Regions from separate parts of the Paenibacillus sp. plas6 genome, predicted to be linked through region 1. Evidence: a T-box and tRNA genes for the amino acid it is inferred to sense, from the RefSeq annotation. Region 1 holds a T-box; the other holds one or more tRNA genes.
The links. A T-box is a leader RNA that pairs with one kind of tRNA and senses whether it is charged. The one in region 1 lies ahead of metG (methionine--tRNA ligase), so its partner is inferred to be a tRNA-Met.

Region 1 (3,410 bases):
GCTGCCAGATTTGCGCTGGTGCATGAGTTAAGAACGGTTGTAGCAAAATGCTAATCGAACGCAATGATTCAGCTAAGTGATTCATTACTGAAGCTAATTTGCCACGATTGCTTTCGTCTTTCGCTAAGCTCCATGGTTGAGTTTCATCAATATATTTATTCGTGCGGCTAACAAATTGCCAAATCGCTGTTAAAGCAACGGAGAACTCCATTTTTTCCATCGCATCTTCAACTTGCTGTAACGTTTGAGTTGCGATCCGCTCAAGTTCACTGTCAAACTCTGTTGCTTCAAGCCCGCTTGTTGGAATGACTCCGTCAAAGTATTTATCAATCATCGCAACAGTACGATTAAGCAGATTTCCAAGATCGTTTGCAAGGTCGAAATTAATCCGTTCTACAAAGTTCTCTGGTGTAAATGCACCGTCTGCTCCAAATGGAACTTCCCGCAGCAAATAATAACGAAGTGCATCTAGTCCATAACGATCGATTAACACTACTGGGTCAACAACTGTACCTTTTGACTTGGACATTTTTCCTTCTTTCGTTAATAGCCAGCCATGGGCAAACACTTTTTTCGGAAGCGGCAGACCTAGCGCCATTAACATAATTGGCCAATAAATCGTATGGAAGCGAACAATTTCTTTACCAACAAGATGAACATCCGCAGCCCAATATTTTTCAAACATTTCTTTCTTTTGCTCATCACCATAGCCAATTGCTGTAATATAGTTCGTCAACGCATCAATCCAAACATAGATGACATGCTTCGGATCACCAGGAACTTTAATACCCCAATCAAAGGTTGTACGAGATACAGCTAAATCCTCTAGTCCTGGTTTAATAAAGTTGTTAATCATTTCATTACGGCGTGATTCTGGCTGAATAAACTCTGGATTTTCATCATAATATTGCAGCAAACGATCAGCGTATTTGCTCATTCTGAAGAAGTAGCTTTCTTCTTTAACTAGCTCTACTGGACGTCCGCAGTCTGGACAATTTCCGTCCTGCAGTTGACGCTCAAGGAAGAACGATTCACACGGTGTACAGTACCAACCTTCGTAAGTACCTTTATAAATATCATCTTGTTCCAACAAACGTTGGAAAATCTTTTGTACAACAACTTTATGACGTTCTTCCGTTGTACGAATAAAGTCATCGTTGGAGATCTCAAGTTTTTTCCACAGCGCTTGGATGCCAGCTACAATTTCGTCAACAAATTGCTTCGGAGTTTGACCTTTTTCTTGTGCCTTGCGTTCAATTTTTTGTCCATGCTCATCTGTACCTGTTAAGTACCAAACATCATAACCTCTCAACCGCTTGTAGCGTGCCATTGCATCACCAGCAACAGTCGTATACGCATGGCCGATATGCAATTTATCACTTGGATAATAAATTGGCGTTGTAATATAAAATGTCTTTTTTCCCATCGTTAAACCTCCTACTTTTTTACAAGTTTAAAATCAAAAAGCCCCCGTCCAACATGGGACGAGAGCATGACTCACGTGGTACCACCCAATTTCCAAGTCAATCAACATTGACTTGCTCATTGCGCCTATCGGCTTAAGTCTTTATCGCAGACATACGCTTTTCCCTTACACCTTACAGCCTTCAATACCATCCGCAGATACGAAGTGAAGACGCTCGAAAAAAGTGCCTCCCAGACCATCTTCCACTAGCTTACTTTGCCGACTTCCACCAACCGTCGTGCTCTCTATCTAAGCTCACTAATGTACTCATCTGTTCATTGGCTTCCATATCAATATTTAATATAAAAAAAGTACCATGCAAAGTCAAGCTCCCATACTAGCTCGACTCTCAAAAGCCTTCAATGATCCTCACAGTTATGCTTTCTCCTAGGTTCTGGCACGAAGTCAACGCCGCCAGGATGAAAAGGATGACATTTGCATATCCGTTTCACTGTCAGCCAGCTTCCACGAAACACCCCATGCTTATCAATAGCCTCTAAAGCATAGGCAGAGCATGTAGGATAAAAGCGGCAGGTTGGTGGCATATGCGGAGATATCGCTTTCCGATAAAAATGAATCGGAGCTTTAGCTACTTTTTTCATCCAATTCGAGGTAATTGTTGACTTCACTTTACAACCCTTCTTCTTCAGCACAGCTTTTACAATGGCCAAATACTTCAAATTTATGGCGCAGCACTTTAAAATCTGCTGGCACTTCCGTTTGATCCATTGGACAAACCTTAATAGGATATGTTTTTCCGCAGCCTAAGCATATCAAATGATGGTGATGATCATGCTCACGACAATGCAGCTTAAACTTTACTCCTTCCTCAAACATAACTTGCTCTAGTACGCCTAGCTCTTCCATTACTCGCAAATTGCGGTAGACAGTATCAAAGCTTAATCCAGAATAGGATTTGCCCATATATTCATAAACATCCTTAGGCGACAAATAGCCGTCCGTTTCTGAAAAAAGCTTCGCTAACGTTCTTCTTTGATCGGTTACTCTTAACCCACTGGAAGACATGAGCGAGACGATTTCATCAATCGTTTGCATGAACATTCCTCCAAACTATACTTAGTCTACCCATTAATATGCATATTAGCTAAAAACGAAACGCTCATTGCAATAAACAATATAACGGTAACAACAATAAAAATATTTCGTATTACGTATATTTTTCTAATTTTTTGCGCATTAGAACGTTCTTGCTTAGCCATTGAATATGCTCGCTGAACAAATAGCGTCACAATAAATGATGCAACAAAGAAAATATTAATTACAAACCAGACTGCTGTCAAATTCATGCTGCTGCCTCCAACTACAAGTACCATCTATTAAGTAAGATAACAAAGATGATAGAGCTGACAACCGCGCCTGCAAAACTAATCCAGCCAGCACGAAAACGCTGCTGAAACATTTTTAGGATGCCTAAGCTTAGTAAACCAAATACGAGTAATATAAATACAACAGCAAAAACAAAAAATCCTGCTGAAACTTCGCTTACATCTACTACAGTCAAGGTAGACACTCCTTCATATGACAGAACTCAATCCATTGTCATTATACTAAATCCTAGCTTTATTAGCTAGTTTGAATGTAGTGCTCATAAAACTTTCTTGAACGCGGACGCTTTTGCAGCCTAATTTGCAATTCCTGATCAATAATTTTTGCTCGACAATATTTTGCTTTTACTAGTTTTGGCAGCTTAATCATTTCAATATAATCATCAGGTAATCCTTCAATTCGAATATAATCTTCCCGTAAAAATAATCTTAAATCTTCAACATTACAATTGATTGGCAATGTATATAACACATCAATAAACTCTTTTCCTTCTTTAAATCGATAGTCTTTCCCTTCATTTGTCTGCTCCTTATTGCTTGCACCTTGTCGTAAGCTGCGAAAAAACTGTTCGACTACAGGAATATCTTTGAACATTTCC
Region 2 (3,410 bases), 760 kb from region 1:
GGCAATGATTTATACCCTATTGATCCAGCTTATCCGCTTTCTTATTTAGGTGAGTTTGAGCATGGAGCGATTATTCCGCAAAATGTTGCAGATGAATATCAATTAAAAGTAGGGGACTATGTATCCGTTAGCTTTACAGACGGTACAGTTGAATTTTCAATTGTTGGCATTGTTCCTTACTGGCCAAATCTTTATCCAGATGATAAGCCATTCTTAATTGCTAATCTAGATTATATTTATGATCAAATACCGCTTATTCCTTATGAGGTATGGTTAAAAATGGAGCCTGATGCCGAGGTTGCGCCAATTCTTCAAACATTGGCAGCTGCCAATATGGAAGTTAACAGCGTAAAAGATGTACGCAATGAGCTAATTATTCAGTCTAAGCTGCCGACTCGAGGTGGCGTATTTGGAATATTGAGCTTAGGTTTTCTTGTAACGGTTGCAATTACGTTAGCAGGCTATCTATTATATTGGTTCTTTAACTTATCGGGTCGCGTCGTTCAATTCGGTGTACTAAGAGCAATGGGCTTATCTAAATCAGAACTTACAAGCATGCTCTTGTTGGAACAGCTATTTACAGCAGGTCTGGCGATTGGTTTAGGTTTTGGAATTGGTAAACTAGTCAGCTATATCTTTTTACCTTTCTTGCAAGCAACAGAATCTGCAACGAAGATGGTTCCACCATTCCGAGTTGTGTTCAAAGCAAGTGATACGAATCAATTATTAATTGTAGTGCTTATCATGATGCTAATTGGAGCAGGATTCTTATTTACGCACATCCGTAAATTGAAAGTTCATCAAGCGGTTAAGATGGGAGAGGAGCGGTAACTCATGATACATTGTGAAGGCTTAGTTAAAATATATAAGACAGACGATCTTGAGGTAGTTGCCCTACAAGGACTAAATCTGACCGTTAAGCAAGGTGAGCTAATGGCGATTATAGGAAACAGCGGAAGTGGTAAATCGACATTATTAAACACGCTAGGAGGGCTTGATCGCCCTTCTGCGGGACAGGTTAGAGTCGGTAAATGGGATTTGCTTAAAATGACGGAGGAACAGCTTGTCGAGTATAAACGGGATACAGTAGGCTTTATTTGGCAAAACAATGCTCGAAATCTATTGCCTTACTTAACTGCATTAGAAAACGTTGAAATGCCAATGATGCTCTCAGGCAAGCATGATCGTGCCTATGCGAAGCAGCTTTTAGAATGGGTTGGTTTAGGTCACCGTATGAATAATAAGCTGCATCAGTTGTCTGGTGGTGAGCAACAGCGTGTAGCGATAGCAATTTCCTTAGCCAATCGTCCGCAACTGCTATTAGCTGATGAACCGACGGGATCGGTTGATACTGCTACTTCAAATATGATTATGAATATTTTCCGTAAGCTTAATAAGGAATTAGGCGTTACAATCGTTATCGTTACCCATGATATGGAGCTTGCTAGTCAAGTTGACCGTGTAGTAGCAATACGAGATGGATTAACAAGCACAGAGTTTGTTAAGCATAATCCTGAACTAGGCGCTCATCGAGATGGCTTCGTTTCCTTTAGTAAACATCAGGATAAAGAAAATGCACATGTTGCTTATGTTGTTGTAGACAGAGTAGGCAGATTGCAAGTACCTAAAGAATATTTGCAGACTATGAATATAAAGGATAAGGTGTTAATGGAGTTTGATGGCGAAAAGATCATTATTAAATCGCCAGAGCTTCTGAATAAACCAACAGAGGACAATTCTGAAAACTTAGAGCAAGAGAGTAATCAAGAGAGTAATAAAGACGTAGCAGAGGTTACTAACTCTTAAAAAACGCCCAGCAGCGAATTAAACGTTGCTGGGCGTTGTTATCTTTTATGCGAAATGCTAAGAATCAATTTATAACAAAAACTTGCCCAATAAGAAGTATGAATAAGCAGGAAATGGGTACGCTATCCGTGTAAATACCGGAGGTGACTTAAAATGTGGATATATTGGATAAGACTATATGATTCAAAATTTCAAGCAAGTTGTGTAATGCAACGTATGGAGCATGATTATTGGATGTATGGTATGGAATATCCACAAGAAATTGAAATCTATAAATCAAAACGAGGCAGATACGGCGTTAGATTTATGGTATCAAAGCGATAAAAGTAAAAATAATTAAACATTAATTTAATCACTAATAAATGTAAAAAAAAAATAATAAGAAAAACTTACTAAAAAAAGCTTGACGTCGATTATATGTTTGTAGTATATTAATATATGTCGCTGCTACGAAATGATGTTTCTGACGCGGGGTGGAGCAGTTCGGTAGCTCGTCGGGCTCATAACCCGAAGGCCACAGGTTCAAATCCTGTCCCCGCAACCAAATAAACTTTTCGGAATTGTATATGACATCATTTATTGAAAAATGAAAATCTTCGGGCCTTTAGCTCAGTTGGTTAGAGCAGTCGGCTCATAACCGATTGGTCGGGGGTTCGAGTCCCTCAAGGCCCACCAACTGATAATTATTTTTTTACTGTGCCGGGGTGGCGGAACTGGCAGACGCACAGGACTTAAAATCCTGCGGTTGGTGACAACCGTACCGGTTCGATTCCGGTCCTCGGCACCATTTATTGAAGTAAGATTGTTTGTTAAAGTCTTTATTAGTAGGTTTAGGTTAGTAGTTTCATAGTATACTTAATTACATAAAAAAGTATACATAGTAATGTGCCGGGGTGGCGGAACTGGCAGACGCACAGGACTTAAAATCCTGCGGTTGGTGACAACCGTACCGGTTCGATTCCGGTCCTCGGCACCAGTTCTTAAATGAGATTAAGCCTTTTGTTGCTTCTAATTGGGAAATAAACAATTCCCATGAACATGAAGAACAAAGGCTTTTTTTGTGTTCTGTAGAAAGGTTATGTAATAACATGTAACTAGATAAAATTTTTTATAGATTAAGCAGATGGAGAGATAGTTTGCTATAATGATGCACTTTTTGTCTTTCTGCGAATGTACACGCATTGAAATGACGATTATGTTAGCTAAAGGTCTTGATTTAGAAAATGAGCAGGCTGCAGAGGTAACGTTTAAGGATTATGCTGACATACCAGCATGGATGCAACGCTATGTTGCAATTGCTGTGAAGCTTGACCTTACTAAAGGTAATACAGATGGAGCATTTAAACTAATCCAAGCTGCTACTCTTGCAGAAGCAATTGTAATTGCATTGCGTGCGTTAGATTTTAACAAAACAAAAGAGCCTGGGACAAAACCCAGCTAAATGAAAGAAAACTCCTGGTGCTCTACAAAGTAGAATGCCAGGAGTTCATTTTTTACATACAAAAGGAACACTTTCTGTTAAAATTTAAGTATCTTACCCCAAAAATTTCAAAAGAAAGGTGTTCCTTATGTTTAAAGATTATAACATGAATCAATTAGTTTTG

Region 2: it encodes a tRNA-Met, which carries the amino acid that the T-box ahead of metG (methionine--tRNA ligase) is inferred to sense. The anticodon was not compared.

Annotation. Positions count from the first base shown of each region.
Region 1 is NZ_CM170151.1:209,575-212,984, forward strand. It holds gene metG (methionine--tRNA ligase) at 1-1,426, opposite strand, end outside; T-box leader at 1,478-1,753, opposite strand; gene yidD (membrane protein insertion efficiency factor YidD) at 1,825-2,067, opposite strand; gene AC2TDL_RS01075 (Fur family transcriptional regulator) at 2,096-2,521, opposite strand; gene AC2TDL_RS01080 (hypothetical protein) at 2,548-2,772, opposite strand; gene AC2TDL_RS01085 (hypothetical protein) at 2,787-2,987, opposite strand; gene AC2TDL_RS01090 (hypothetical protein) at 3,050-3,410, opposite strand, start outside.
Region 2 is NZ_CM170151.1:3,977,038-3,980,447, forward strand. It holds gene AC2TDL_RS17525 (ABC transporter permease) at 1-831, shown strand, start outside; gene AC2TDL_RS17530 (ATP-binding cassette domain-containing protein) at 835-1,806, shown strand; gene AC2TDL_RS17535 (hypothetical protein) at 1,960-2,130, shown strand; tRNA gene AC2TDL_RS17540 (tRNA-Met) at 2,274-2,350, shown strand; tRNA gene AC2TDL_RS17545 (tRNA-Ile) at 2,405-2,481, shown strand; tRNA gene AC2TDL_RS17550 (tRNA-Leu) at 2,505-2,593, shown strand; tRNA gene AC2TDL_RS17555 (tRNA-Leu) at 2,694-2,782, shown strand; gene AC2TDL_RS17560 (S-layer homology domain-containing protein) at 2,951-3,247, shown strand; partial or broken gene AC2TDL_RS17565 (IS1182 family transposase) at 3,375-3,410, shown strand, end outside.